Regions from separate parts of the Companilactobacillus muriivasis genome, predicted to be linked through region 3. Evidence: predicted binding sites of a transcription regulator. Region 3 holds the regulator's gene; each other region holds the start of a gene.

The links. Region 3 encodes NrdR, which represses ribonucleotide reductase genes. Its sites were predicted from a motif close to ACACNATATATNGTGT; they were not measured.
Region 1: the regulator NrdR is predicted to act here: its motif matches at 10,133-10,148, upstream of pnuC (nicotinamide riboside transporter PnuC).
Region 2: the regulator NrdR is predicted to act here: its motif matches at 6,902-6,917, upstream of AAA923_RS08490 (deoxynucleoside kinase).

What each region holds. Positions count from the first base shown of each region.
Region 1 covers NZ_BTTQ01000001.1:315,672-326,843, reverse strand. The annotation lists gene AAA923_RS01675 (alpha-amylase family glycosyl hydrolase) at 1-185, opposite strand, end outside; gene AAA923_RS01670 (glycoside hydrolase family 13 protein) at 198-1,859, opposite strand; gene AAA923_RS01665 (LacI family DNA-binding transcriptional regulator) at 1,954-2,901, opposite strand; gene AAA923_RS01660 (glycosyltransferase family 2 protein) at 3,401-4,690, shown strand; gene AAA923_RS01655 (YxeA family protein) at 4,872-5,243, opposite strand; gene AAA923_RS01650 (DUF8453 domain-containing protein) at 5,379-5,759, opposite strand; gene AAA923_RS01645 (hypothetical protein) at 6,396-7,028, shown strand; gene AAA923_RS01640 (EAL domain-containing protein) at 7,350-8,048, shown strand; gene AAA923_RS01635 (alpha/beta hydrolase) at 8,130-9,044, opposite strand; gene pnuC (nicotinamide riboside transporter PnuC) at 9,119-9,868, opposite strand; gene AAA923_RS01625 (peroxiredoxin) at 10,239-10,802, opposite strand; gene AAA923_RS01620 (HD domain-containing protein) at 11,108-11,172, shown strand, end outside.
Region 2 covers NZ_BTTQ01000007.1:587-11,758, forward strand. The annotation lists gene AAA923_RS08465 (LTA synthase family protein) at 1-1,879, opposite strand, end outside; gene AAA923_RS08470 (lysylphosphatidylglycerol synthase transmembrane domain-containing protein) at 1,879-2,922, opposite strand; gene AAA923_RS08475 (glycosyltransferase family 4 protein) at 2,922-3,956, opposite strand; gene AAA923_RS08480 (glycosyltransferase family 4 protein) at 3,949-5,148, opposite strand; gene AAA923_RS08485 (QueT transporter family protein) at 5,228-5,722, opposite strand; gene AAA923_RS08490 (deoxynucleoside kinase) at 6,156-6,800, opposite strand; gene AAA923_RS08495 (hypothetical protein) at 7,061-7,249, shown strand; gene AAA923_RS08500 (SpaA isopeptide-forming pilin-related protein) at 7,388-9,379, shown strand; gene AAA923_RS08505 (DUF2207 domain-containing protein) at 9,432-11,172, opposite strand, start outside.
Region 3 covers NZ_BTTQ01000001.1:122,660-133,831, forward strand. The annotation lists gene AAA923_RS00685 (hypothetical protein) at 1-65, opposite strand, end outside; gene AAA923_RS00690 (metal-dependent hydrolase family protein) at 340-1,539, shown strand; gene AAA923_RS00695 (MFS transporter) at 1,647-3,047, shown strand; gene polA (DNA polymerase I) at 3,687-6,344, shown strand; gene mutM (DNA-formamidopyrimidine glycosylase) at 6,354-7,181, shown strand; gene coaE (dephospho-CoA kinase) at 7,178-7,771, shown strand; gene nrdR (transcriptional regulator NrdR) at 7,793-8,266, shown strand; gene AAA923_RS00720 (DnaD domain protein) at 8,278-9,651, shown strand; gene dnaI (primosomal protein DnaI) at 9,654-10,562, shown strand; gene thrS (threonine--tRNA ligase) at 10,862-11,172, shown strand, end outside.

The DNA of each region.
Region 1 (11,172 bases), 190 kb from region 3:
TTACCTTTACGACCTTTTTTTCCAATAGGATAGATAGGCATCAACCAAATATAGTCGGTACCGAGGTTTTTGATACGTTGTAAATCTGGTTCGAGCGCCATCAAAGTACCTTTTTTCGTGTGATTTCTAACAAAAATGGAATAAATTTGAACTTTTCTTAATTTAACATCCGTCTGACTTGCCATTATTACACCCCTCTATTTTCTCGATTCCAAAGCACAACATCCCCAGGGACCTAATTCAATGGTTCCACCGGTTTTCTTGATTGATTCATTTGTTAATACACTCTTCCAAGCGGCTTTTGGTAAAACAAAAGTCTTTTTTTGATCAGAAAAGTTACTAATGACGAGTCCTTTAGACTCAGTCGTTTCTCTAAGATAAGCATAAATCTTTGGGTCGGTAATTAGCAATTGATAACTGCCACTTGTAAAGCATTCATGTTTTTTTACACGTAAAAGTTTTCGATAAAATGTCATAACACTGTTATCATCGGTAATTTCTTGATCAACGTTATTTGTATCAGTTTGAGCCCAATTCCATGGTTGTTTCGTTGAAAAGCCGTGATATTGTGAATCATCCCATTGCATTGGACCACGAGCAGTCATTTCATCTTGATTGTTCAATAATTTCAGAATTGTTGCATCATCGTAGGACTTCAGACGTAGACTCTGAATCAAATCTAATGCACGTTGATCGTAAAAATCAGTAATCTTTTGATATTTCAGACCATGCATACCGATTTCTTCACCATAATAAACTACGGGAATACCACGTTGCAAGAATAACAACATCGCTAACAATTTAGTAACTTTGTCATCTTCAACAGGCAAATTCAAACGGTCCAACACACGGCTAATATCGTGATTTCCCCAGGTTAACGTTGGTAAACTGACATGATCAAGCACGCTTTCCCATGTTACATAAGTCTGTTTCAAAGAATCCAATGACAATTGACGATTTTGGAAGAACTTTGGAACATCTTTATTGCTGTCGTCATAAACTTCCCCATAGTTATCAGAATTGACGACCACATCGCAGACATTACCATCAGGACGGGTATACTCTGCCGCATCACGAGCCTTGGCCGAGGAGGCTTCACCAAATAAGAAAGCATCTGGTTTATACTCTTTGATTTCTTTAACGAAACCGGACATATAATTCTTCACAGCTGGAAGTTTGGCATAGAAAGTATCATCAATAGGAAACTTCTCGTCTGTCATTAACGAATTTTGATCCAAATTTGCTTTTGCAATATGAATGAAAGCATCGAGTCTAAAGCCATCGACACCCTTTTCCAACCAAAACTTCGCGATATCAGCGACTGACTTCTGAACTTCAGTATTCTTCCAATTCAAATCCGGCATCTTCTTATCAAAGAGATGGAAGTAATATTCATTCGAATTAGTAGGATTCTTCTCCCAGACACTGCCACCGAAGAATGAGCCCCAGTTATTGGGTTCATGACCATCGACTGCATCATGCCAAATATAATAGTCCCTAAAAATACTGTTAGCGTTATTGACTGCATCTTTAAACCATGGATGTTCATCTGACGTGTGATTGATTGGTAAATCTAAAATAATATGTAATCCCAGTTTATGAGCCTTTTCAATCATGTCCGAAAAGTCATCAGTATCCCCTAATATTGGATCAATAGCAAAATAATTTGAAACATCATAACCGTTATCAACTTGTGGTGACACGAAAATTGGATTCAACCAGATGGTATTGAACCCCATATCCTTAATGTAACGTAAACGCTTAGTTACCCCCTGTAAGTCACCGATACCATCGTCATTAGTGTCCTGAAAACTTTTAGGGTAAATTTGGTAAATAATAGCTTTATCATACCAATTCACAATAAGCGGCCCCCTTCGTGTAAACCCTTACACACCAGTATAAAAAAGTAAGCCTCACGTAAGCAAGGCTATCTTCAATGTTATCGGTAACAAATTAATCGCGCAATGTCCCACCTAAACTAATCTTAGGCTCAAAGACTAATGCACCTTGTTTGGCATTCGTATCGATCTTATCTAGTAAATTTTCACCACAGGCGCTGCCCATTTCAATAATCGACTGTTTGATAGTCGTTATTTTAGGCGAAGCAACCTGATTCAAAAATACACCATCAAACCCAGTTACGCCATAGTCATCAGGAATTTTCCCGCCACAACGAGTAATTCCCCGAACGATTCCAATGGCCAAACGGTCTGAGGCACAAATAAATGCTGTGTTTTTAGTAATATTTTCCCAATTATCACGAACAAACTGTTCCGCCAGATGACTATGATTGCCAAATCGATGTAACTCCGGCATCATTCGTTTCTCTTGAACCTGTTGTAAATAACCAGCCTCACGTGAATATTCAAATGATTCCTTTGAATCGATTCCCACATAAATCAAGCGCTCATAGCCTTTTTGTAAAGCCAACTGTGATAACAAATAAGTCCCCGCTTTGTTATTAGTATCAACATAGTCGAAACCATAACGATTCTCGCCAAAAATAACTACCGGCTTTTTCAAGTTGTTGATCCACTCAACATCCTGTTCACGCATACCAGTAATGATATAACCATCGCAATTACCAATATCGAAATTTTTACGCGTGACTAGCTGCAACGAATATTGGTGTAAATCCAAAGTCTTAGCAATACCGATCATTAAATTCATATAATATGGTTCTGTCGTATCAATATCTTCCAAAATACACAACTTAATAATCCGGGTACTCTTGTTAACTAAGGCCTTTGCAATCATATTGGGATGGTAATCTAATTCTCGCATGGCTTGGTAGACTAATTGTTTTAACTCGTCAGTGACCTTATCCGGATGATTGATGACTCTTGAAACAGTCATCTTTGAAACATTGGCTTTTTTCGCCACATCAACTAAAGTCGTCATGCATTTCCCCTCCATATATCACAAATTAATTATACCAATTTAATACGTTTTCAAACCTAATTTTATAAAATAGTTAATTATTATTGTTTTTGGGCCTACAGATTCAAGAACGGAAACAGTCTGCTGTGTGGACCGGCTCGAGCCAAGGTCTCGAGCCTCGCTTTTGAGCCGAAGACCGCGTCTCAAAAGACGTCCTGTGCTGTAAGAACGGGAAAACCACCCGTCCTAACACCACTACCACTGCTGACTGTTTCCGTTCTTGAATCCTCCGGCTTATTTGTCTTAGTCAGCATCAATCATCTGATAATAATCTAATTATTTTTCCAAAAACTAAAAACATAAAACCTATTAAACACGCAATTTTAGACTAGACCAATTTCAGTAAACTCATATTTATTCATTAATATTCGTCTTAGACAAAACGGACATCTTCTATATTTGCTTAATTGTTTAAACAAGAAGAATATGGTATTGAAATCTTATTAAAGAGATGATAAATATGGTTATCTATTTAATTGCTGTCACTGTCTTTATGATTCAATGTTTTATTATGTTCTTTGTTTATTTGACTGAAAAGAAACCACACAAGCATGATTCTGTTTCTGCATCCAAGTCGACTGTTCCGATGGATAAATTCTTCTACTTTATTTTGATTCCCTGTTTAAATGAAGGAAAAGTTATTCAGAATACGTTGCAGAATGTTTTGAAATTGCCTGGACAGAAGCATATTTTTGTCATTGATGATGATTCAATTGACGATACTTTGATTAAAGTTAATAGTGTTAACGGCCCTATTTCTACTATTAGAAGAAAGCTTCCTAAGGCTCGAACTGGTAAAGGCGATTCGCTCAACACTGCTATGCCGATGATTCAAATTTATATCCGTCGTCACCACTTGGATCCAAGTCGCTGTATTGTAGGGGTCATTGATGCTGACGGTGTTTTGAGCAATAACAGTATTGAAAAACTCAACAAAGCTTTTAACAACCCTCAAACCGCCGCTGCCCAACTCCGTGTCAAAATGAAAGCTCCTAAGAAAATTCTTCAAATCTTTCAAGATATTGAATTTTTTACTATCAATCATCTAACCCAGATGTTTCGAAGTTATCTGGGCGCCGTCGCTCTTTGTGGTAATGGTCAATTTTTCCGATACTCTACTATTACAAAGAAATTGGGTACGGCTCCTTGGGGCAATGCCTTATTGGAAGATTATGAACTCACCTTGCGTATGGAATTAAACGGCATCAAGATTCGTTATATTGGCAGTGCTTACGTTGATCAAGAAGCTTTGTTAAGTGTTAAAAAGTTGATCGTTCAGCGGGCTCGTTGGGCTCAAGGCGGATTTAATTGTTGGAAATACTTCAAAAAGATTTTTACTTCCAAAAAGATGACTCCTTCTCAAAAATTCGACTCTTACTTTTTCTTTTTTCAACCAATCTTGAACTTGATGGCTGATTTCAGCATTATCTATCTAACTGTCAAATTCATTATTATTCATCTTCAGAATCCTGAATTCATGTCAGTTGTCTTCATCGCGTTAGCTGTCTTAGGACTGTTCTTTGGAACTATGTTTACTCTAATTTACCTACGTCAATTAAGGTTAAATAAGCGAATTGGACAAATTATGAAATCCGATGATATGTTTAACTTTAGATTTAGAATTAGAAAAATGTTCCTCGCGGTTGGTTTAATTTCCTATATATATGTGATTTTATTCTTCAGCCTACTACTTTCAATCTACCATGAGATGATCGGGCAACAAACTTGGAATAAAACTAATCGAATTTAAAAAGTTCTAGACAAAAATGAGGCTGTGACATAACTAATTTTGTCTTAAATATGCAGCTTAAACGTGCAACAAAACATGGCTTTTTCCGCTTAAAACAAAGAAGACTATCAATCCAAAAATCGGATTACTAGTCTTCTTTGCCTTAATGCTCGAAAACTGACCATGTTTTATTGCACTCTCTTTATTTTAAAATTTGCTCAATTGATTTTCTAGGAACCGAGGACTTCTGAACCTTTTCCCATGAAATAACTTGTTGGCGTTTATCATTGTAAGTGACTTTTAAATAGTTATTTTCTTTGATTGGACGACCTAATGTACTGTCAAATTTGAGAAGTTTTTCGTTGCCATTTTTATCGTAACCATTTTGGTTGTAATAATACTCACGATGGTCATTGCCTGAAGCGTCCTGCTCGATAACCTCTTTGTACGAAGCTCCAACATACGTGTAATAATCATCGCCACCGTAATTTGGTATAAACCAGAACTCATAACCAGCCAATGGTATTAATAAAATAATAACTGCTATTAAGCTAACCCAAATCTTCTTGCTCATATTCATTCCTCCATTACTTAAATGGAATGATAGCATAGCTGATAATCCTTGTATCCTAACGGTTTTGTAAGGTTTGTAAGTATTTCAGTACAAATGCATTTATATCAGGTTATTTAACTGCTAAAAGTGTTAGTCCTAGAGATTGAAATCAGCCTGATAATCGTGAATTTCATCGTGATATTTGACAGATATTGCTAATTTGTCAGGTTTGGTCAAATTATAGTAGAAGCTTTGATTCGCATAGATCACTTGTTGATTCAAATTTGATAAGTCGAAATCTGATTCAATTTCATCAATCGTTACGGGTACTGGTCCAAGATTCTTGATCATTAATTGCTGACGGTTGCGTTGGCATATCAAATATGGTCTTGTAGCTTGTTGTAGCATCCGATTTCGTAGTTTTAGAGCACCGGCAATTCGAAATAAGGCTATTCCGCTTAAAATAACTCCGACAATCAATGTCACTGTGATGAAAATAATAGTAATATTAAAAATCATTTGTGATGTAAAACTCATTTTTGGTCACTTCCAATAGTTTTTAGTACTTATAGTATTTCATAGTGCAACGCATCTTACAATTCTGTCACATGAAACTAACGTTTCAGTTATAAGTATGATTAGTTATTTACATTTAATCCCGTGGTAGAGATAATAGTATTCGATAGATGTCAGAGATGTTTATCAAAAATAAAAAAAAGTACATGCAATAGTTATGTTGACTCCGTAACTATAAAAGCCGTCCATTATGTATGGACGGTTTTTTGGATATTAAAAAGCTGTGCTGGCATAATCAAGCTTGATTAGAGGTGAGTAAAATGTCAGCATGGATGGTTTTTCTCAGACAATTACCAAAGGATATCTATTTTCCAAAATATTTGGAAATAACATTTATCGCAGCATTAGGAGTCAGTTTACTTATTCTTATTATCGTTAAATATAGAAGTGACAGAAGCCATCGGACACATTGAGTTCGGTGGTTTTTTATTGTCTCCTTCTATCATAAACAAGCTAAACGTTTAACTTTTAATACCAATAAATTATCCTTATTATTCAAAACCTAAGTCTATTAAAGAATAATGCATTATATTTGTAATATTTATTATCAAATTAATGACGTTTACTTGCTCTATCTTAAATAGAGAAGGTAAATTTATGAAATTGAAGAAAACACTTTTCATTATCCCCATGATTTTATTATTAGTTCTAGTTGGTACTGCCTGTTCTGCTTCTAACAGCTCGTCAAACTCTAGTTCATCATCAAAGAAAACTACTAGTTCGACATCATTTAAAAAAACTAATACAAATGATTCTAAAGCTGATTCGTCATTATCAAGCGTTACTAGCTCGGTTGAATCAAAATTTAAGCAACTGTCTTATACTGATAAAAAGACCGGTGTAACACTTAGTTACGCTCTATATGTACCGAAAAATTACAATAAAAAAACTGCTTATCCAATGCTTACTTTTATTCCAGACGACTCAGTAACTGGTCAAAGTACAGCCACAGGTATCACTCAAGGTTATGGCGGTAGCATTTGGGCCACAGATTCTGAACAAAAGAAACATGCCAGTTTCGTGTTGATTCCAGTCTTTGATACTTCAACCGTTTCTGGAGGCTTTGGCCAATTTGGATCTTCTGCTGTTAAGACAAATGCCAACTTTATTACTTGGAAATCCGGAACAGTCTTGGAAAATTCAAATAAAGGTATGGAACATATGGCTTCATTCGATTGCGGATATACAATTCCTGCTGTTCGGGATTGGCTCTTTAATCAATCGAAATAAACTTTTTATTTTTAATATAGTTACAAATAGAGACAGTAATTGCTAATCGATTACTGTCCCTATTTGCGTTTTCACTTATTGATTTAGGGTTTCAATATCTAAATATGTATATATTGACGAAATTATAAACCACCATTTCATAGACCGTTAATTCGGTTTCAGGATAATCTTTCGAAATCTGTCTAGTCGCTGTCATACATGCTTGAGTACATACAATTACGACAAATTTTATAATTTATCTTATTTTTACTTTATTCTTAATTTTATTTCTAGTATAGTGATCTTTAGAGATTTGTATAGCCCAATTAGGAGGTAATTTTATTGAAAGAATGTTACCGTTTTTTTATTCAACCTCAAATAACCAAAAAAACTAATTCAATCATTGGTTATGAACTATTAATGAAACAATATACAAATAAAGGCTGGCGTATTCCTGAATCTTTTTCAGATATTGACTCTAATATTGTTGCCGATTTACTTATTCGCAGTACAAAAACCTTATCTACAAAAGTCAATCAGCTCTCAATTAATATCAATCGAGACCAATTGATGACCACCTCGATTGCAAATGCCCTCGTTCAAAGTCAAAAACAAATTTATCCCACTAAATTAATCGTTGAATTGACGGAAGATAACAACTTAAAAACTTATACACATGAAGAGATTTTGTCTCATATGAAAATTTTTTGGGAAAATAATATTCAAGTTTCACTCGATGATGTTGGCTCTGGCTTAAATCAATACGACGATATTCAACAATTGTTACCATTTGCCTCAGAACTAAAATTTGCTCTACAAAACTTTCCCAATAAATTAGTCGATCCTGAGATACAAAATAGGATTCACTTTTGGCATGCCATGAGTACAGAATATAATCTTCGCTTAGTATTGGAAGGTATTGAAAATCAAAATGATGATCAATTGAGTGATAAATTAGGCATCATTTTCAAACAAGGTTATTATTTTGGTAAACCTCGGCTATTGAAGCTTCCTGAAGATCATTGCCCACAATCAGCTTAAAAAATTAACACGACAAAAAGAACCACTACTCAAACAATTAGGTTTGGATAGTGGTTCTTTTGTTGAAACAAAATATTTCTTCTATTTAAAATATTCTTTAGCAAAATCAAGCACGTTAATTTTGTATTTATCGCCAGCGACCTTCATTGAACCCGCATGAGCTGCACCCTTAACAATCCACAATTTCTTGGGACCTTTAGCATAGTCATAGTTTTGATAGGCATTCTTTGTCGGAACAAATGTATCTTTTGAACCATGAATTACGTAAAGCGGCACCTTGCTCTTTTTCAAGGTGTTTCGAGTACTAGCTTGGTAGAAGTTGTATCCCGCCAATGCATCGGCGAAAAGACTTGCTGTTGGTACGATAGGAAAACTAGGTAAACCAAACATTTCTTTTAACTGGTAATCCAATTCACCAGAAATAGTGGAATAACCACAGTCTTCGACTGCAAATTTAACGTTCTTAGGTTTCTCACCTAAGGTGTACATCACGGTAGAAGCTCCCATACTGACCCCATAAAGGCCAATCTGAGACTTTGAACCGAACTTTTGGTTGATCATCTTGATCCAATTATTCATGTCCTTACGGTCTTTCCAGCCATAGCCAGCATACTTACCCTGACTCATGCCAAAAGAGCGATTATCGGGTACTAAAACGTTGTACCCAGCTTCATGGAACATTTTCACAGATGAACCCATATACTTACTTGCACTGCCATAGCCATGAACGACTACGACAGTCTTGTCAGTTTTTTTCGTAGCTGCTAAATATCTGGCTTTTAACTTCAAATGATCTTTTGTAGTTTGTTCCCAAATATCTTGCTTCTGCTTGAGAAACCAACGGTCATTTTTTTGTAATGGACCGGCAGCCTTACTAGCATAGCCACTTTTACTGAAAGCATAATTAAACATGTAAGCACCGGCACCGATATCGGCAACCAATACTACCCCGACTGTTACTAAAAGAATTACTTTAAGATATTTTTTTAATCGCATAATTTACCCTACTTAAATTATTTCATCGCTTAGTAATTTTAAGCTAATTGGTAAAATAATTGCAACTATAATCTCTAAGCGTTCTCTTGAGAAATTTTTTCATCACGAGCACGGTTGGCACTAGCATCTTTGTGGAACCAGTGAATGTGTGAATCGAAAAATGCAATCATATCGTTCATGAAATACATAATGTATGTCAAGAACATAACAGGACTGGCATCACCTTGTGTAGCAGTGATTCCCCAAAGAACGATTGACATGATACCTTGCGCTGTCCAGAAATAATATTGTTCACGGAAACGCAATGTACATAACAAAGCACCTGTGAAACCAATAGCTGCAGCAACAGAATCAGTAATAGGACGAGGACTGATGAACAAATGTGTATCCATCAAATATAGTAAGCCCCATGAAACTAGGAAGAAAGCGACTGTATTGAGCCATTTCATACCAGTTAAACCATGAATATGCTTTTCAGCATCCTTAGCCCATTGTGGACTGATCAAAACTGGAATATCCAATAAAATAATGTAACTAAGTTGTAGAACAACGTCTGAGAAGTTCTTAGCGTTGATAGCAACGAAGATATAAATAAGTGCTGAAACTAATCCTAAAACACCGTTAAGTGGCTTAGCGTTGGTGATAGCGATGGTACATGTGAAACCTAACACGGCAGCTAACCATGTCCAAATTGCGATGGGTGTGATTGCGTGTGAAACAGTTGATGCTGTGATGGCCCCCAAGCCAAACATTAATAGCATGTAACTTCTGAAACTCCAGTGTTTCATTTGTTCAACATACCATCTTGGATCGAAAATACTCATATGTCTCTTCTCCTCTGGATTGAAAACAGAATGTATGATTGTGGCATTTATATTCTGAATCAATCAAATTTTATTTATCCCTCAAACTGTATTTATGAAAAAATATCAATTTAATCGACAGCTAAAATCATACCACCAAATGGAACATAATTGTTACCAATGATTTGAGATGTAATGGCGCCATATCGCTGTAAAGCGCTTACTATACCTACTACGTTAGTAATTTATCATTCGATACAATATGTTGCATTTTCTGATTTCATAACACTATATATAGTTATAACGGTTAAGAACTTTTTTAACATATAGTCATTTGGTAGATATTTGGGGACAAAAAAGACCTCGAGCATTCTCAAGGTCAAAGTAATTGTTAAATTTTACCAACTAAATCAGCACCAGGTTTTAAAGTCTTTTCCCCGGGATGCCAATTTGCAGGACAAACTTTGTCACCATTCTCGGCAACAAATTGAGCTGCTTGGAGAGTTCTAAGGATTTCTTGAGCATTTCTACCGATACCCATAGCATTAATCGTATAGGACTTGATAATGCCTTCAGGGTTAACAATAAAGACTCCTCGATACGCTTGACCGCTCTCTTCATCTAGAATATTGAAGAAATCAGTTAATTGATGTTTTTGATCAGACAACATTGGATATTCAATCTTACCAATTGTGTCAGTTGTCTCTGCCCATGACATGTGTGCAAATTGACTATCGACAGAAACTGAATAAATTTCGGCATTAGCGGCTTGAAAATCTTTGTATGAATCTTGCAAGTCGCTTAATTCTGTAGGACAAACGAATGAAAAATCAGCTGGATAAAAGAAGATAACTGACCATTTACCGAGTAAATCTGACTTGCTGACTTCTTTCAGCTCGCCTTTTTGATATGCCTCTAATTTAAAGTCTGGTATTTCTTTATTAATATAGTTCATTTATTAGGCCTCCCTAAAATACGTCTTAATTATATTCTAATCGCTGACACGATGCAATTTGTTTGCACATGTATATCATAACAAATTTGAAAAATAAGTGTAATTTTATCTGCCGTTTCCTGAGCGGAGAGTATTCACCTTTTCCAACTAACTTGTCTTTTATAAATTAATCTATGAAGGACAATAACTTATTTCAATATTATTATAATCTAAAAACATCATTCTCCTTAATGATGTAATATAGAAATCAGGCGTTTGGATTTACAATTTCATGATAAAACACAATTAACAAAGGGATTGATTTTATGACAAATGAAGCACAATTAACCGCTATTAAGAAGTTTTCTTTCGATAAAATGTCTGGAGATGC
Region 2 (11,172 bases), on a different contig from region 3:
TCAAGAGATCCCCGTTGATAACACGATCTGACAACGATAATTCTGTTGTTACACGGTTAGATAGTTTCTCTTTCTCTTCTTTAGAAATCTTCTTATCCACTTTACCTGTCTTGGTATTATAGTAAGTTCCCCCGACCTTCGATACCGTTGGCGAGACGAAGTTACCATTTCTAAATGCCACAACTTGCGAGTGCTCACTGGATAAGAGATCACTACCAAATTGAATCATATTCTTATTATCGATACCTAATAGGTTCAATAGTGTAGGAAGAACATCAATTTCACCACCATAAGTATGGTTGATTCCACCTTTTAGTCCATCCATATGAATCATAAATGGAACACGTTGATATTGAGCATCATTGAATTCATTGAATCCTTTAATACCTGTCAACTTAGCCATGGCTTTCTTATGGTTATTAGAAATACCGTAGTGATCACCATATAGTACAACCATACTGTTCTTATCTAGGCCAGTCTCTTTCAACCATGCCATAAATTCACCGATAGATTGATCCAAGTAATGTGCTGTTTGGACATAGCCATCAACAGTCTTATCACCGGTATCGGTCTTATCGATTGATTGATTCTTCTTATCCAGAGTATATGGATAGTGGTTAGTAACGGTAATTAGTTTTGCATAGAATGGTTGTGGCAATTGTTCGATATATTGCGTAGAATCACGCATGAAAATCTTATCCTTCATACCATAACCAACGTTATAATTCTTCTTCTCTTTATAATAGTTAGAACTGAAGAAATAATTATATCCCCATGACTTATAAGCATTATCACGGTTCCAGAAACTTGGAACATCCCCATGGAATGAAGCAGACGTATAGCCGGCTTCTTGATCCAAAATAGCTGGAGCAGCTTGGAAGGTATTTGTCGTACCATCGGTAACCATGGCTGAACCTTCTGGCAATCCAAAGAGTGAGTTTTCAAGCATCAATTCCGCATCGGCAGTTTTACCTTGTCCAACTTGGTTAAAGAAGTTGTCAAAACTCAAGGTATCGTCTTCATGATAAATCTTGTTCAAGTTAGGAGTTACCTCTTCACCATCCCACTTATAGTCAATCATGAATTGTTGCAAACTTTCCAAATGAATAATAAAGACATTCTTACCCTTAGCAACTCCTGTGTATTCCACATTAGGCTGAACGTGATTGTCTTTCATATACTTTTCAATCGAATTAATATCTGAACTCTTAGCTTGTGACTTAACAGCATTTGTCTTCGTTGTTTTCACCATATCGTACACATTAAAGACATTTAGTCCCAAATACTTAACGATATAGTTATTATCAAAGGTTCTTGTCAAAAGTTGTGAACGGTCACTTTCAGCTAAAGTTAGATTAGCACCAAATAACAAGACGGCTAATGAACTGATCAGAACTGGAATACGCCAGTTGAGACGTTTAATATCCATCTTGATGACATGAAAAGCCAGTAATAATATCAGAATAATCACATCAGCAAAGACTAAGAAGTCAGTTGGCTTCAAGATACCTAAGATACTCTTACCTAGGTTATTTGTAACCGAGCCGGAACCCTTAATCAAAACCATCGTCAAGAAATCTGAGAATTCACGATAATACAAGATGTTTGAGAATAACCAGACGGTATCCAAGAAATCAATTATCAATAGGAAAATGTAGGACTTTCTTCCCTTCATATACAATGAGATACCAAACAGCAATAACATGACTGGAATCGGATTGATAATCATCAAGAAAGTTTGAATCGAACCCTTAACGCCTAAGTTAAACTTAGTTTCATAAGCATAGATAGTTTTAAGAGTGTATAGAAATACAGCTAGGATTACAAAACCCAGCCTAGTATTCAAGAAATTAGAAATACCTTTAGTAATACGCTTCATTATTTTCGCTCCATAGATTTATTAGCAACTTGTTGTTCAATTTTCGGTTTCTTCGAAACAGCAATAATCCCTAAGAACATCCCCAAATAATACGTAATAAATCTCCATAAAAACATACCCAAGATCAATCCTGAAGGAGAAGGTATAAATCCAGCAAACAATGTCTTGAAACTGAATTCTGCCCCACCTGATCCACCAGGGATTGGGAAAATTGAGACAATCATAACGATCATAATATGCATCACTAAAACATCAACGATGTTGACATGATCGCAATTTAATGCCAGTAAAACAAAGTAGACTACGAAGTAATATAGAAATAGCTGCACGATAGTTAGTAGTGAAGCTTTGATAACTTTCTTCTTCTCACGCTTCAAAACTAAGCTCTCTTTATAGAAGCTATCGATATAATTCGTAGCTGACTGTAAAATTCTATCACGTTTTTCCGATTTAAGAAAAAATAAAACCGGTTTCAAAACAATTTGTACCATTTTTTTTGTGAAATCATAGTAATACATGATCATCAGCAAGAAAGATATGGTGACAACGTGAATGACCATCCCAAAAACAATCAAGGTCGCTAAACCAGAAAAATGCTTAGCGACACTGTTGAAACTAACTAACATTGCGACAATGAAGTTAACTAAAACCATTGCTTGGTAGATAACGAATTTCATCAATAACACGGAACTAGCCCGCCCACCATCGATTTTTGATTGCATTAAACCGAGTAATTGTGCAGGTTGTCCACCAGATGAAAATGGCGTTATCGCGTTAAACAAAGCTTGGAGTAAAGGAATCCGGTACATTTCCCACCAGCCAAACTTGCGGTCTTCTTTCTTTTTTAAGAGCGTATGCAAAACTAAGGCTTCAACGCCATACGATAGCATAATTGATAAGAATGCCACCGCTAGCCAGAAGTAGTTCAAACTCTTAAAAGTTGAAACTAAAGAACTGAAGTTGATTTTTCTAGCTTCCCACCAGAAAATACCAACACCCAATCCAATCATTACAAAAAGTGCAGCAATTTGTTTTCTACTCATTATTTGTCCTGTTGTGCAATATTATATTGACTCGTATAGAAATCATACCAAATTTTACTCAAATTTTCTTCTGAGTATTGTGTACTTGCTTCTTTAGACTTCTTCTTGAAATCATCCAAAATTGAACGATCATGATTAGCCTTGTTGATGAATGCATTCATATCTGCAAAGCCATCAGCTTTTTGATAATAGCCATCGATAATAACACGGTACAAATCCAAATCTCTCAGGAGAACGGGTGCACCACAACTAAAGGCTTCCAAAACTGACATTGGGAACAATTCATCATATGAAGGCAATAAGAATAAATTACAGATATTATAGTAGTTTACTAAATCATTTCTATCAACTATCCCTGTAAACTTCATATTGCTTGGAGCATTTTCAATCATATCCTTGTATCGGTCGTAACCATCAGTGATCTTACCAAATGAAAAGCCACCAGCCCAGATAAATTGAATATCTGGATTAGTCTGTGCCAACTTGTAGAAATCATCGACACCTTTACGCTCTTGAACTTGTCCATCACCAAAAACTACGAATTTATCGGCTGGAATTCCCAACTTTTTACGAAAATCAGCTTTTTCTTCAGCAGTCTTCTCATAGAAATTCTCAGTAGAAACAAAGTTAGGAATATATTTGATTTTGTCACGATCCAAACCATGGGCAACTAACTTGTCGATAAATGTTGGATTAACAACGACAATCTGATCCATGCGTTTGTAAAAACTGATGACATATTTATAAAAAACACTCTTAGCTGGTTCAGGCAATTTAATGCTACCTTCCAGTGTTTCGGGTAAGAAGTGGACATAACCAATCTTACGACCACGTTTTTTAGAAAAAGTCGACAAGTAAAATTGTGGGTCAATTGTGTGATAGTGGCTCAGATCACTGGCATGATAATCATTTATCTTCACGTCGAATTCATCACTAAAGTGATCTTTCAACAAGCCAATCAATTCTTTATAAGCACTACCAACCCCTTGGCCGGCTACTTTATCTGCAGATGAAAACATATTAATCTTAATCATTCGAATACTCCTCTGGATCAATTGATGAATCTGAAAGTTTCTCTCTTATAAAGTAATCTTCAGCTCGACGGTAGAAGTCAAGAATCGCATTACCAAATCCATCAGATGAAATACCATAAAGCACCTTTTGACGAGCTTCACGGTCATCAAACGAATTAGGGTGATCGAGATACGTCTTGATTTTAGGTACTAGCTGGTCATCTTCGTTGAATGTTACACCAACTGAAGGATCAGTCAACAAGGCATCAGTATATGGTGCGCTTCTAACAATAATCTTTGTTCCAGATGCAATCGCTTCAATATAAGTCAAACCTTGTGATTCAGTATCACTGGAAGATACGAAAATATTTGCCATGTGATAATAAGGTGAAATCTGATCATGTTCTACTTCACCGGTAAAGATAACATTGTCGCTGATACCAAGGTCCTTACTCATTTGGACTAGTTCATCCATATCAGGACCATCACCAACAATCACTAACATAATCTTAGGATTGTATTTCAAAAGTGCCGGCATCGACTTCAACATATGGTCAATTTTCTTTTCCAAAGCAATCCGACTCAACATCAAAATAACCGGCGTATCGTCAGCAAGTCCTAATTTCTCACGTAAATTAGATACATTAACTGGCTTAGTATACTCGGACAAATCAACACCAGTTGGAATAATCGAAATTGGTGTCTTGATGTCATAACGATCCATTGTTTCCTTAACTTGCACACTTGGAGCAACTACTCCCGAAGCGTTCTTTAAAAATAAACGAGTTACTTGCTTAACATGATATGGCTTCAATAAATGACCATTCAAAACATAATGCAAATAATCTTCATACATTGTGTGATATGTGTGAACAAATGGAATCTTCAACTGTTTGGCAACAAACTTCCCAATCATTCCCAAAGAAAACTCAGTTTGTGTATGGATAATATCCAATTTTAATTCTTTTGCTAAATCAACCGCATGAAACATCCCGCGGATAGCAATTCTTCTATCGGTGAATGAGATAAAAGGCACACTAGCTAAACGAAAGATGTTTGGTTCAACTGTGTTCTTCGGCACATTAGGATCAGTCGTAGTAAAAATATAAACTGAGTGACCTTTGCGCTCCAAGTCATTTTTCAATGTCTGGATTGATGTTGCTACCCCACTCACTTGGGGGAAGTATGTATCGGTAAAAATTCCGATATTCATATAAACACATCTCCTCACAATACTCTATAGAGTTGATTATAACAAAAAAATGGAGGAATCACTTCCCCCATCCTTCGTCTTATCTTATTAATTTGCTGAAATTTTTGTTTTCCATTAAGAAATAGAACACAACGGCTCCGATAGCAACAACGACAAGTTCACCAAAGCCAACAGTTACTAGATTCAACCAGAATGGCAACTTCAAAACGAAGTGCAACTCTGCGCCGACAATAATACCGTTAACCACGGCACAAACGACCGGTACAGTCCACAGTAAGCTATTACGTGCGGGAATTCTAGTAATGATGAAACAGGCAACCGCTGTTGCTAAAGTTCCTAAGACGATATCGTACATCCCTAATTGGGCACTGAAAAGATTTGAAATGAAACATCCGGCAATCAAAGACCAACTATACTTATGATTGAAAAATGGCAATAACATTAAAATCTCCGAAACACGGAATTGAATTTGGCCATATGAAAAGGCGGAAATCCCTGGTGCAATCGTGATTGCAACGTAAAGTGCTGCAATCAACGCCAATTGGGTGATATCTCTTGTTTTTAAATTACTCAAAGTAAAACCTCCACTGTTTTAATTAATAGCAGGTTACCAGTGCAAACTGCCTCTAATAGGTTATCTTATTTTTCCTTTGGTCGCAAGTGAAGGCCGTCTACATGGATGAGAATATTAACCTGCTGTGCGGACCGGCCCGAGCCACAGTGCGGTCTCGAACCTCGGTTTGCAGCCTTACCAAAGACCGGTAAGTCTCCAAACTCGCCCGGTGGTGTAATTGCTAAAGCAATAACGGCACACCCACAGCTGGTTAATATTCTCATCCATTCCGACTAATTTATTTGATATTTATTTGAACTCCATAAAACTAAATATTTAAAATAAATTATTATTGGCAACACATTACTCAAATATAAAATATCAGCGAAACGAAAAAAGCCACCACAGGAAAATTAACTTCCTGTAGTGACTTATTATTTAAAATTCTTAATTATTAATCTAATGTTCCACGTTGACGTAATTGTTCGTCAATCATATCGAGAACTTTTTGACGATCTTCTGGATTTTCAACGAAATCGTATTTGTCGCCGTCAAGTTTCATCTTTGGACTGTAATCATAGTCATCATACCAGCCGTCATAACGGTCAAGTAATTGGTGATAGTATTCTGGAAGTGTTGGATCTTGTTCTGGTTGTTCGTATGAACGGCCACGTTTTTCAATACGGTGGATCATTGTGTCGTATGAAATATCTAAGTGTACCAACAAGTCTGGAGCTTTTTTAGCTGCGGCATATGGTAATTCTTGCATCATGTTGTCGAGCAATTCATCATAAACTTTAACTTCTTGTGGAGTAGCTCTTCCCATATCAGCATTCATATGGAAAAATAGTGAATCTTCATAGATAGAACGGTCCAAAACATTGTTATCTTGTACCATAGCTTTCTTGATTGATTCAAAACGTTTGTTCAAGAAGTAAATTTGTAGCAAGAATGCATACTTCTTTGGGTCCTTATAAAATAGTGGCAAAACTGGATTGTTATCAACCTGTTCATAGAAAGCCTCTGTTCCTAAATGTTCTGATAACAATTTTGCCAATGAACTCTTACCGGCTCCGATTGCGCCGCTCAATACGATCATCATTATTCTCCTCCATACCTCAATTTATTCTCTATTTGTAAAAAAACAACATTCATAATAATATCACTTCTATGCTAGATATTGTACCAATTTTCATAATTTCACAATATATGGTAGCAGTTTCAAACTAGAAACTTCCTATTAATAGGCTTTGCAAAAGAAAATTAATTTATTAATAATTTGTTTCGACTTACCCTTTTTTCTATAACTCATTCATTCTATAATTAAAATTGTATTTAAATAGAAAGGGGAAAATATTCATGGGGAAAAAATTACGCAATTTTCTTGTTGGTTTTGTAGCTGCCCTAGGATTAGTTATTTTGGCTTTTAGTAGCCAGACTACTACTCAAGCTGCAACTAACTATACTACTGATGATTTACTCACTGGTATGTCAATTGAACAAAAGAATTACGGTACTGGTGGCGACATTAACTTAACTCTAGATTAGAGTTCAAAGGGGCTAGAAAATGACCTTGTTAATGGTGATACTTGGAAAATCGACTTACCTGATACCATAAAGGTCAGAGAAGATGGAGAACAATTCCCAATTTATGATGACAATGGAGATGCTCTTGGTACAGCAACTTTGAAAGTTGACGAAAATGGTAAGAGCTATATCCTAGTAACCTTCGACAATGTCGATGGTAAAACTGATTATGAAGGCTCATTAAATATTAAAAAGGGAATTGGTCCTGGACCAGGTGCTTCACTTGGTAATAATGATGTCAATATTGGTAATAATCACTCAGACAATATGACAGTAACAAAACCAGATGCTGACTTCTCAAAGAAAGGTACTTTGGGAACTGATGCAGACGGTAATCATATCATCACTTGGTCAATACTTGTAAACAGAAATAGTGAAACGTTTAATAAATTAACAATACATGAGTCCATACAAGCTGGACAAGAATACGTTCCTGGATCCTTAGCTGTCTACACGGCTGCTTGGAAACCTGATAATCCTGGTTATTATACTAAGAGTAAAAATCCAATATCAGGTTACACAGTAACACCTAATGAATCTGAAATAACTACTGACTTTGTTATTTCTCAACTTCCAGATCCTAATCAATTCTATGTCGTTACTTTCCAGACAAAGATAAGTGAAAAAGATGCAACTTCTGGTGATAAAATCAGAAACGATGCTCACTTTACTTGGAGTGATGGTTCAGGAGATAATGGCGGACTTAACACAGGTGACGCCTCGGCTAGTGTTTCTGGTGGTTCAAACTCCGGTAATGGTAATGGAGTTGACATCAAAGGTGGCGTTGTTCTAACAAAGCTAAACGCTAATGACGATGATGAAAATTCTCCTATTGCGGGTGCAGTCTATACTCTTTATAAGGAAGACGGCACTATCGTTAAGGAAGGTTTAACAACTGATGACAAAGGACAAATTTCAGTTGATAACCTTGAAAAAGGAAATTATTATTTCTTGGAGACAACTCCTCCAGCTGGTTTTGAACCAAATGGTAATCAAGTTCCATTTACTATTTCAGGTAAATCTTCTGAAGCTGTTTCTGTAACCACAAAAGATGAACCTGAAACTGATATCGACGCTGACAAAGAAGGTTCAATTGTCCTTATGAAGAAGGATGATACAACTGACTATCGTTTAGCCGGAGCTGAGTATACAGTAAAAGATTCTGATGGAAATGTTGTTGGAACCATTACAACAGATTCTATGGGTATCGGACATTTGTACAATCTCAAACAAGGTACTTATACAATTCAAGAAACTAAAGCACCTGCAGGTTATCTAGAATCAAATGAAATACAAACAGTTACAATAGGACCTGATGACTTAACGCCAGCGCTTATTACTTTTGAAAATGAAAAAGATGAAGACCTTATTTTCGATGATTCTTATGAAGTAAATCTTCAAAAATTCGATCGTCATGACATGAAAACTGGTGTGCCAGGTGCTACATATGCATTGTATAGTACCGATGATAACAAAAATCCAATAGGTACATACGTTACAGATAAAGACGGTTTGATTAAAGTTGATGGTTTAAAACCTGGTGACTATTACTTTATTGAAACTATTCCCCCTACTGGGTACGAAATAAATAATGATCCGATTAACTTTACAATTGAATCAGGACAACAAAACACCTTAACACATGAAACATCTGACCCTCGTACTGAAGGTAACGGTGGTGACGGTGGCACTGACCCCGACATTGACGACAAAGATGATGAAGACGAGGACGACAATGGTGGTAACACCACAGACCCCGACATTGACGACAAAGATGACGAAGACGAGGACGACAATGGTGGTAACACCACAGATCCTGATGTTGACGAAAACGGCAATGAAAATAACGGTGGTAACGAAGACGGCAATAATGGTGGTGGCATCGTTGTTGATCCAGAAAACCCTGGTTCAAACAACAATGGCAACAACAATAATGGCGGAGTAATTACTAACCCTGGCAACAACTCAAACAGTAATAGCAATTCTAACGGTACACTTCCTCAAACAGGTGCTAAATCTGGAATTGCAGTAAGCTTGCTTGGTTTAGTTGTTCTACTAGGCACTGTTTACTTCAAACGTCGTCACGCTTAATTTGACGCAAAATAGACTGAGAAAAATTCTCAGTCTATTTTTTTACACTTTTTTAGAAAGCCCCACCACCGGAGCCGCCACCAAAACCACCTGATGACCCTCCAGAGAATCCACCTGAACCTCCAGAAATGCTTGATGAACTACCATTGCCACCAGTAATAGCATTACCGAACGAAGCTTGGAATCCTGACGAACTGGAGTTGATGAAACTGTGTGCTCCAATATAGTATGGAATTACCATAGAATTGTCTAATTGCTCCGCACTGAAGTTAATCTTCAAAGCCTTAATAACTTTATCCGATACGCCAAAAACGACTGCATAAGGCAAGAATTGCTCCCAGAGAATCAAATCTCCAACTTCTGCCATCTTGATATCGTCGATATCTTTTAGCATCCGTTTAAAGGCACGAATCTGATTAACCTCTATCTCACCCAAATCAGTATATGGCGTAACCTTTTTCCTAGCTATCGCATAAATAATCCATGCAACGGCTATTGCCATCATCATTAATATCGTTGAAATAATAACGTTGCGGTCAAAAATAATAGTAATTATCCACATCATAAAAATAATAATAGTTGTTGAAGTAGCAGCTAATTGAAAATCTTTAACAATATTCAAATTTTCAATATCGAGATACTTGTCTCGACCCTTAGCTGCAGCTTTGGACCACTTTTCAAAGTTCTTACTTAACTTACGACTGCTACGACGATTACCCTTAGTTGATCGTTTGATCTGCTTCAAACTAACTTTCGTACCATCGCCAATCTCTTCAATTAAATATTTGAAAAATGGATTAGTTGTCGGAACTAAGGCAGTGATTTCATAACTACGTTTCACCTTGTCAATCTTCATCCGCCGTTGCCCCACTTCAACAAGCAAGTCAGCCGTTAATGAAAGACTGTCAGCTTTATCCGTTCGATTCAAAATCACTTTGGTAAAACTAGGCAAAAAGTCCGGTTCATCGAAGAAATGATGTAATGGTGTTGGAATAACATGTTTATTGCCTGGATGCTTGCGAAACCCATAGAAACGAACAATGTAAATCAACAGGACAACTAATGTACCAAAACCAATTAATGCCCGATAAATTAACTTCTTACGGCGACGACTGGCGTTAGCATTCAATACCAATTGCTTTTCTTGCGCCAGAACCTTAGCCTTATGTTTCTTATTAACAATATTCTGATTAGTTGCTGTCACACTAGTTGGGAAAATCATATGAGTTTCTACCATTTCATGTGGAGGTAACTTAGCCAATTTCATAACAACTTGACCCTTTTCATGACTGACATTAGTGTAGCCATCGGAAGGTCCATGCGTCCAAGCCTGTAATTTGGCAACATTGGACTGCGGCAAATTAACGGTCAATACAACGTTATGCAAGGCTTTATCCCAACCGCCACCAATCATTTTCCAATTCAGCTCAGCCGTATCGCTATAGTTGGTAACAGCCCCAAGCAAGCGATACTTGTAAATAAATGTTAAATTACGATTCTTAACCGAATGATAAACTTTCATTCGCATGTAATCTTTAGTCTTAGTGACCTTAAAAGTATTCTCTTGGCCTGCATCGCCTTGTGTCAAAGGAGTGATTTGTTGACCATCTTGAACTGAAATCTGTGGTGCTGTGGCATCCTTGATTCCCTCGATATTCTGGTCATAATAAACGCCATGAAAATCACCTTCGAATTTATAATCAATTCTTTGGGTCAGTTCAATATCACCGTTCTTTTGAATATCAGCCTGTGCGTGATATTTTTCAATTTGATAGTCACCATCGGCTTTAACT
Region 3 (11,172 bases):
GCAGAGGCCCATTCACCAATTAATATGAAAATCATGACAACTGTAAAAGATAATAGATAAGTCATATTTCTACCTCCTCAAATTTAGTGAGAATGTTTTTGAGTACACCGCGAAGTTTGCGACAATCACAGAAATATGGCAATTAATAAAGTAGTTATTAGACAAAAAGTATAATTATATCAAATATAATTTATATATTTTGACCTCAAAAGTATTTCAATTTAAACTCAACGAAAGGTTAAGGATTTTCCATCTCCAGAGATACAAATATTCACCTGATAATGCGGACCAGTGGAGTAATGGCAATCAACCTAAAAACTCTTTAGGAGGAACACACTAATGCAAACTCTTTATAAAAACTTCAATTTATTCGATGGCGAAACGCCACAAATCCAAAAACAAGCTTGGTTTATTGTTGATGACGAATCAGGAAAGATTGTTAAGTTAGGTTTCAATACGGCTCCTGATGCGGAAAAGGTTGTTGATTTGGAAGGTAAGTATGTCATGCCCGGATTGATCAATTCGCATGTCCATTTGATGATGAATCCTATTACTAACAAGTTGAATTATTTGTCAGAAGCGGAAGTAACTTTCACAGCGTTGAACAACTTAAAAGAAGCTCTTCAAGCTGGAGTAACTTACGTTCGTGACTGTGGATGTGCTTTCGATGTGGATATTAAATTACGTCGTTTGCAAGAAGAAGGCCAACTCGGTGGAACAGAAATTGTGGCATCTGGTCGTCCAATGTCAATTACTGGTGGTCACGCTGACTTTACTGAAGGTCTTAATGGTGAAACCACTTGGGGGCATATCGTTGATTCTCCTGATGAAATGCGTCATGCCGTGCGTGAAGAGTTTAAATTAGGTGCTAAGAATATCAAAGTTATGGCAACTGGTGGTGTTATGTCAGCTACTGATAAAATTGATGACACTGAACTTTCGATGGCTGAATTAGATACTGTGGTTGAAGAAGCTCACAATAAACACATGACTGTGGCAGCCCATGCCGAGGGTTCAAAAGGTATTCATAATGCAATTGTCGCCGGCGTTGATTCTATTGAACATGGTTGCTTGATAACTGATGATGACATTGAATTGATCAAGAAAACAGATATTTATTTAACACCAACTGTTATTGCTACATATTCGATTCCAGCTTATGGTGAAGGTAAATTGCCAGAATATATGCTTGAAAAGGCGAAAGGTTTCAAAGAATTGTTCTATGCTCGTATGAAAGTTGCCATTCCAGCCGGAGTTAAATTATCATTTGGGACAGATGCTGGTACGCCATTCAATAAATTTAGTGACATTCCAAAGGAACTAGAACTATTGACAGACGTGGGTGCAACTAATGTTGAAGCCTTACTTTCTGCTACCAAAAATAGCTCCCATCTTTTAGGAATTGATGACGATTATGGCTCAATTCAAGAAGGTAAAGTTGCTGATTTCTTAGTTCTTGATGCCGATCCGTTAGCTGATGTAAAAGCCGTTCAACAACTTGATAAGGCTGTTTATAAAAAGGGTGTCAAAGTATATTAATATTTTCCCTAGCAATAAATTTTTTAAAATAGTAAAGTATAGTTAATGGTTAGGCTATGACAGAGCAAATTGTCATGGCCTTTTTGTATGAAAAGAGGTAAAGCTTTTTGGATAATTCCGTATCTACACGTGTGAAATTGTCAATCCTAGCGGTTGGTTTATTGTCATTTACTGGTATTTTAATTGAGACTTCGATGAACGTTACATTTCCAACATTGGTGAAGATTTTAGGAGTCAGTTTAGGAACAGTGCAATGGTTGACGACTGGGTATTTATTGCTGACAACGATTGTTATGAGCACGACTGCTTATGTTTTAAAGAAATTTAATCCGTTAAAGATTTTTATTTTTGCGGTGGCTTGTTGTTTTATCGGTTCATTAATTTGCTTGATGGCACCAGATTTTCCAGTTTTGATGGCAGGTCGTTTGTTACAGGCGGTTTCAACTGGTTTATCAACGCCGTTAATGTTCAATTTAATTTTTGAAGAAATTCCCTCATCAAGATTAGGCCTTTATACTGGATTAGCTGGAGTCGTTATCTCATTAGCACCGGCTTTAGGACCAACCTATGGGGGTGTAATTAATAGAATTTGGACATGGAGAGAAATTTTTATCGGTGTCTTACCATTGATTATTTTATTATTTGTTATTGGAATTTTAACAATCAGAGGGACTGCTAGAGGTACGAAAGGTATCTCATTTGATTACTTAGGTGTATTAGGTTTAGCAATTATTTTTTCAGTTATTCTATTTACGTTTGATCAGGCGGGACGTTATGGTTGGACTTCCAGCCAATTCTTGCTCTGGGTTTTAGGTTCAATTGTAATTGTCGGATTATTTGCTTGGTATAATCATCAAAGCAAACGCCAATTGATTGATTTTTCCATTTTAAAGCTTCCTGTTTTACGTTTAAGATTGTTTGGATACTTCAGTTTGCAATTCATCAATATCGGTTTATCATTCGTTTTACCGATACTTGCTCAAACTGCTTTGAAACTAAACTCCGCTCAGGCAGGATTAATGTTGTTGCCAGGTTCATTGTTAGGAGCAGCGTTTGGTCCAGTTGCTGGCTATATGTACGATAAAAAGGGAGCGTGGTCACCATTGTTGATCAGTGGTTTATTGCTTACCATGGGGTCCGGATTATTCTGGATTCGTAGTGAAAGCCTAACAATGATGGCGATAATTTGGATTTACATATTAGTTAGAATTGGTTTTAGTATGGGCTTTGGAGTCATGTTATCTGACGGAAGCGTTCAAGTTAAAGGACCCAAGAAGTCTGATCAGAATTCACTTTATAGTATGATGCAGCAGTATGCAGGTTCACTTGGTACCAATGTTTTATCAGTTGTGATTACAGCAGCGGCATTGACTAGTGGAACAAATAACGAAGTTTTAAACACAATTGCAGGTGCTAAAATTGACTTTATTATTTTAACTGTTCTATCATTATTAGTATTGGTATCAATAATCTATATTTATTTCAGATATGAAAAACAAAATAATTAATCAGAAAGTCTTGATTCGGAAAGAATCTGGACTTTTTTTAACGTTATTGTAGACTGCCGCCGGAGGACAAGATAGATTTCGCATGCTGTGAGACTGGTTCGAGCCAAGGTCTCGAACCTCGATTTTGAGCTTTGCACAGACCGCAAATCTCAAAATACGTCATTTGTGTAAGAAAGGAAAGTCGCCTTTCTTACACAACTTTCACTGCAATTGAATCTATCTTGTCCTCCAGCTAATGTATTGAAGAAGTCAGTTCATATCAATTAGGAACACAGTTAAATTGAATTTATTTATAAATATAGTCGTATTAAGTTTCTTTTTTAGATGTACGGATGATTCGAAATTGTAGTGGGTTAATCTGTATAGAAAATAAATTAGTCGGAAGGGATGAGAGTATTCACCAGCTGTGGGTGTGGCGTTATGGCTTTAGCCATTACACCACCGGGCGTGTTTGGAGACTTGCCGAACTTTGGCAAGCCTTCAAACCGAGAGACGAGACCTTGGCTCGGCTCGGTCCGCAGAGCAGGTGAATACTCTCATCTCTGGAGACGGCCAACAAATAAACCACCGCTAATCTGTTACAACACAGTAGGATTTGTTAAAATAGAATTAGTTAATTTCAGTTTTATTGGAGAATATATGTCAAAAAATAAAAAATTACTTTTAATAGATGGAAATAGTGTGTCATTTCGGGCCTTTTTTGCCATGCACAACGTGCTAGACAAGTTTGTCACAGGCGAAGGCATTCATACGAACGCACTTTACGCCTTTAACAACATGTTGGAGTTGGTCTTGAAAGATGAAAAGCCAACGCATGTTTTGGTTGCCTTTGATGCTGGAAAGACTACCTTTAGAACGAAGATGTTTGAGGATTATAAAGGCACTCGTGCCAAGACTCCACAAGAATTGATGGAACAATTGCCATTGATTCAAGAAATGTTGAGTTATCGTGGTATTAAAACTTACGATTTGCCCGACTACGAGGCAGACGATATCATCGGAACTATGTCCCGTAAGGCTGAAGCTGACGGTATGGATGTGACAATTATTACCGGAGATCGGGATTTGACTCAGTTAACGACTGATAAAGTTACGGTTAAAGTTAATGTCAAAGGTGTAACGGAGACTGAAGCCTATACACCTGAACATGTTCAAGAAAAATTAGGCATAACGCCTAAACAAATTATCGATATGAAAGGTTTGATGGGTGATACTTCGGATCATTATCCTGGGGTTGAAAAAGTCGGCGAAAAGACTGCTATCAAGCTAATCAACGAGTACGGCAGTGTTGAAGGTATTTATGAACATGTCGATGAAATGAAGAAAAGCAAGTTAAAAGAGCATTTAATCAATGATAAAGATAAAGCTTTCTTAAGTAAAAAACTGGCTACTATCAATTTGGAAGCACCAGTTGAATTGACTGTTAGTGATCTTGAATATCACGGCGACAATCAAGAAGAATTGATTCAGTTTTATCAAAAGATGAATTTCAAGACGTTCCTTGATCGATTGGATGTACCTCAAGAAGATACTTCTGAAGCTTTGGCAGATATCAAGGTTCAACCTTTGGATGAAGCAACTATCGCAAAAATTGTTCAAAATACTGAACCACAAACATTGATTGTTGAAGGTTTCGGTGAGAATTATCATTTGGCACCAATCGTTGGAATTGCCATTTCTGATGGTAAAAATTATTACGGAACAGCAGATGTTTCAATCCTTGAAAACGCTGATTTAAAGGCTTGGTTAGCTGATAAATCTAAGGAAAAGTATCTCTTTGATAACAAGCGTACGATAGCGTTATTGCATCGTTATGGCTGTGATTTGGATGGTATTAGCTTTGATATGTTGTTGGTTGCATACTTGCTCGATACTAATGACAACAAGCAGGATATTGGTTTAGTAGCTAAGAATTACAATCTCAGTTTACCTTCTGAGGAAGAGTTTTATGGCAAAGGTGTTAAGAAGGCTGTTCCCGAAGATACCGATGTTTTGTTGAATTTCTTGGCTCAAAAAGCTCAGATTATCGACAGTTTGAAAGATAAAATGTTGGCTGAGTTGAAAGAAAATGATCAAGACAGTCTCTACGATGAGATTGAATTACCATTGTCTATTGTTTTGGCTAATATGGAAATTAAGGGTGTCACGGTTGAAGTTTCAAAATTAAAGGAAATGGAAAACAGTTTTGCGACTCGTTTAGCCGAAATTGAAAAGAAGATTTACCAAGAAGCTGGTAAAGAATTTAACATCAATTCACCTAAACAATTAGGTGTCGTCTTGTTTGAAGACTTGAAGTTGCCAGTTGTTAAGAAGACTAAGACAGGCTATTCAACTTCAGTTGATGTTTTGGAAAAATTGAAAGATAAGTCACCAGTTGTGCAAATGGTTTTGGATTATCGTCAAATTTCAAAAATTCAATCAACTTACGTTGTTGGCTTGCAAAAATTTGTGCAACCTGATAACAAAATTCACACAATTTATTTACAGACGTTGACACAGACTGGACGTTTGTCATCAATTGAGCCTAATTTGCAAAATATTCCGATTCGAATTGATGAAGGTAAGCAGATTAGAAAGGCTTTCGTTCCGCAACATGAAGACTGGGAGATTTTCTCTGCCGATTATTCACAAGTTGAATTGCGTGTCTTGGCACACATTTCCGGTGATGAACACATGCAAGAAGCCTTCAAGGAAGATTACGACATCCATGCCCATACGGCTATGAGAATCTTTGGCTTGAATAGTACGGATGAAGTAACGCCAAATATGCGTCGTCAAGCTAAAGCTACTAATTTTGGTATCGTTTATGGAATTAGTGATTATGGTTTGTCACAAAATATCGGTATCAGTCGAAAACAAGCGGCAGCCTTTATTGAATCGTATTTTGAACAATATCCTGGCGTTAAGAAATATATGGACGATATTGTTAAATATGCACGTGAGAACGGCTATGTTGAAACAATTATGCACCGTCGTCGCTACTTACCAGATATTCACTCAAGTAACTTTAATATCAGAAACTTTGCTCAAAGAACAGCGATGAATACGCCAATTCAAGGTAGTGCTGCCGATATTATTAAAGTAGCCATGATCAATATGCAAAAGAAACTTAAAGCAGAAAATTTGCAAGCTAATTTATTATTACAAGTACATGATGAAATGATTTTTGAAGCTCCAAAATCTGAAATCGAAACTTTAGAAAAAATAGTACCAAGCGTGATGGACTCAGCTGTCAAACTTGATGTGCCTTTGAAAGTTGAAACTGCCCACGGTAAGACTTGGTATGAAGCAAAGTAGGTTAATAATATGCCAGAGATGCCAGAAGTAGAAACTGTTAGACGTGGTTTGATTTCCCAAGTTAAAGGACGAAAAATTACCAATGTCGAGATTCGTTATCAAAATTTGATTACTGGGGATGTTGACCAGTTCAAAGAATTCGTTACAGGAACAACGATTACCGATATTGGTCGTCGAGCAAAATTTTTGTTGATTCATTTAGATAATGGGTATACGATAATCAGTCACTTACGAATGGAAGGTCGCTATCGAATTTCGGCTGATCCTAGCGCAATTGACAAACATTCACACGCTATTTTTACATTAGATAATGGTCAAAAAATGATTTATAATGATGTTCGAAAATTTGGTCGGATGCAACTGTGGAATACTGACGATTTGGAGAACAATAAATCGATTCAAAAGCTCGGTCCAGAGCCACTTTCAACTGCATTTACCTTTAATAATTTGAAACCTCGTATTATGCGCCATCGCAAGGATATTAAGACTGTTTTATTGGATCAGTCAGTGATGAGCGGTTTGGGTAACATTTATGTTGATGAAGTTTTGTGGAAGGTTAAGATTCACCCTGAAACTCCAGCCAATCATTTGAATGATACTGATATTCAAAATATTATCGAAGTGTCCAATGAAGAAATGGAAAAAGCTATTGCCTCGGGTGGTTCAACGGTTCGTTCATACGTCGACGCAACTGGTCACAAAGGTAATATGCAAAATAGTTTGAAAGTTTATGGTAAGGAAGGGACACCTTGTCCACGTTGTGGAACTGACATTGAAAAAATCAAAGTTGGTGGGCGTGGAACACATTTTTGCCCTAAGTGTCAGGTTATCAAATGAGTAAAATTTACGGACTAACTGGTGGAATTGCTGCCGGTAAATCAACAGTTTTGAAGATGTTTAAGGACCACGGTTTCATAATATTCGATGCCGATTCATTTGCTCGTGAAGTAGTTATTCCAAATTCTATAGGTTTAAAACAGATTGTCGATCAGTTTGGGCAACAAGTTTTGAATGGCGATGGAACGTTAAATCGAGCTAAGTTGGGATCAATTGTCTTTAGCGACAGTGCCGAATTGGAAAAATTGAATCACATTACGCGTCCTTTAATTAAAGAGAAAATTTTAGAGACAATTGCGCTGATTAAAAGATCTACGAGTAAAACAATTGCCATTTTTGAAATACAATTGTTATTTGAAGGTAGTTATGAGGATTATTTTGACGGCGTTATCAGTCTTTACGAGCGTCCAGAGATTCAATTAGACCGTCTCATGAAGCGTAATAATTTATCTGAAAAAGTTGCCTTAGATCGAATTAATTCCCAGATGTCAATGGATGAGAAGAAGCATCGTGCTGATTTTGTCATTGATAATTCGGGAGATTTAACACAGCTTAAACAAGAATTTGAAAAGTTAATGTCACAACTTTAAATTGGAAAAGAGGTTGGAATTTTGATTTGTCCACATTGTCATCATGATTCATCAAAAGTTATTGATAGTCGTCCCAGCGATGAAGGACGCGCTATTAGAAGACGCCGTGAATGTGAGAACTGCGGTACAAGATTTACAACGTTTGAAAGATTAGAGAAATCACCATTATTAGTTATCAAGAAGAATGGTAATCGTGAAGAATTCAGTCGCGAGAAGTTGTTACGCGGTATTGTGCGTGCAGCTGAAAAACGTCCAGTTACTATGGACCAGATGAACGATATCGTTGATAAGGTTGAAAATGAAATCAGGGCTAACGGTGAGAGTGAAATTGGTTCACAAATTATCGGTGAGCATGTCATGAAAATTTTAGCCAAGGTTGATGATGTAACTTATATCCGCTTCGCTAGTGTTTATCGTGAATTTAAAGACATGAATAGTTTCATGAAAGAAGTTCAAGAAATGATGGCAAACGGAAATAAAATTGATAAGAAATAAGAGGGATGCCAGTGTCTACAAGTAATTTTGGATCAGAAAAGTTTACACCACTAGTAGGCTATTGGTGTTTGCCCAATGGTCATCTCAATGATGATGACCGCCACGTTTTAACTGATTTATATTTGCCCATTTTGGGAACAGAGGCTTTTAGTCTCTATCTTTTATTGTGGGAAAAACTGCCTAATAAGGAATTGGTAACCCAGCGTAAAAGTCATGCTGAGTTATTGAGCCTTTTAGGAATTGATTTGAAACGTTTTTACGAAGCACGCATCAAAGCTGAAGCGTTAGGATTGTTGCGAACATTTGAAAAGAAGGATGACCTTGGCCCATACTATGTGTATCAACTGTTTGAACCATTGTCACCAGACGACTTTTTCAAAGATGATTTGATGAGTATTTTCTTATATGAGCAAGTTAGTGATAGTAAATATCGTTTATTAGCTGATAAATATGCCCATTCAGATTTGATTTTGAATAATTCACACGAGATTACGAAGGACTTCTTGGAAGTATTCCAGTTGAGCAATAGCGATTTGATCAACACACCAACTGAAGTTAAGAATGCTCAGAATAATTTCACATCAACTGTCAGCTCCCAGAAGCCAACTTTGAGTGCCAAAGAAGTTGAACCATTGGATTGGGAACTGATTTCTGATCGAATTCAACAATTATATCGGATTCATCCGGATAACCTCTTGGAAAATCAAGAGTTAATTCTCAGTTTGCATGCTTTTTACGGCTTGGATGAAATGGTCTTGATTGATTTGATTGGTAAGACTTGTGATATCGTTCATAATAAAATTGACCCAGTTCGATTAAAACATTCTGTTCAGGACCGTTTTGAGAAGAATGCCAACATTTCTGTTAAACAGCAAGCTCCGACCGTTGAAGAGGCTCCTAAGGATGCTGAGACTAATCTGAACCGTGCTGACCAGTTGATTTTGCAACAGGCTAAGACGATGACTCCGGCCGATTTTCTGGCTGCTCAGAAGCAAAAGAGCGGCGGGTTCGTTGGAACTGTCGAGTCTCGTGCTCTGCGTGATATGGCAATGAAAACATATTTGTCAGCACCAGTTTTAAATATTATGGTCTATTACATTTTGCAGAATTCACCAACGTTAACATCGCCACTGATGGAAACTATGGCCAATGATTGGCAACAAAATAATATCCAAACCCCAGAGCAAGCTTTGAAACGGATCAATGACTTTCAAACTAAGCCTCGTAATCCTAAGCGTCGCTATAATAACAATAAGAATCGTAAAGTCGAACAGGCAACTGACTGGAGCAAATACAAGGCAAAAGTTCCAAATAATCAGAACCAACAAAATAGTCACAGCGAGATGCAAGATCGCTTAAACAGACTAAGAAATAAGGATAATTAAGCATGGAAAATTTAGGTAACAGACTGGCAGAATATTTAAATTCAAAAAATTTGACGGAGGATTATCGCCGTCTTCTTAACGGTGCTTTAAAAGATCCTGACGTTCAACAATTTTTGAAAGATAATAGCGATGAAATTAATCCTGACGCTATTTCGACAAGTGCTGCCAGTATTTATGAGTTTTATAACAATAAAAATCATGCCAGTGAATTGTCACGCGACTATTATCCAAAATTGACTGTCAGCAATCACAACATCGAAGTGGCTTATTATCCCAACGAAAGAACTCAGAATCGTGAGAAACGCAATCAGTACGAATCTGGCTTTGTTTTGATGGATATGCCATCTGATATCAGAAGTGCCAAATTGGATGATTACAATGGCGAAGGCCGTCAAGAAGCACTTGGCAAGTCACTCGACTTTATCGACAACTATTTGAATCAAAAAGGTTTCGTGCCAGGTTTATATTTGGCAGGGGACTTTGGCGTTGGTAAAACTTATTTACTTGGTGCGATTGCCAATGAGTTATTCAAGAATGATGTTCACACGACAATGATGCATTTTCCAACTTTTGCGGTAGAAATGAAAAATTCGATTGGATCAAATACTGTCTTGGCAAAAGTTAATAAAGTTAAAGGTGCCGAGATTCTCATGCTCGATGATATCGGGGCTGATTCAATGTCTAGTTGGATTCGAGATGAAGTTTTGGGAGTTATTTTGCAGTATCGTATGCAAGAAAATTTACCAACTTTCTTTTCATCCAACTTTTCAATGAAAGAGTTAGAGAAACACCTTGCTATCAACCAACGAGGCGAGGAAGAACCTGTCAAGGCTAAGCGTATCATGGAACGAGTTAAGTACTTATCTCGTGAAGTTATTGTGACTGGCCAAAACAGAAGATTTGAAAAATAACTTGCAATATCTAAAAATAAATGTTTCAATAAAGCCATGAAAGATAACACTTCGGTTCTATTCAGGGAGGGTACGATTACTGAAAGCTTACCCATTACTGGAGTTACCACTTTCACATAAAACTGTATAATTGTCGGTTACTTTATAACCAAATGAGTGAAAACTGTTATTTGTTATACAGTTTTAAAGTGGGTGGAACCGCGTATAAGATACGTCCCTGAAGTATGTGCATATTTAAGTATATGGATTTACTTCAGGGACGTATTTTTTGTTATCAAATTTTAGGAGGAAAATAGTCAATGTCAAAAATCAAGTTAACATTCCCAGATGATTCAGTTAAGGAGTTTGACGAAGGCACTACAACCTTAGACGTTGCTAAGTCAATTAGCACATCACTAGGCAAAAAAGCTGTTGCTGGTAAATTAAACGACACTTTAGTTGATCTTGAAAGTCCAATTAAGCAAGATGCTAAGATTGAAATTATTTCAGCTGAAGATAAAGAAGATGCACAAAAGGTTCTAAGAAACACTGCTGCTTTAGTATTCTCTGCTGCAGCTAAGAGTTTCAAAGAAGACCTTCACTTCGGTGAAAAACAAGCTAATGATGATGG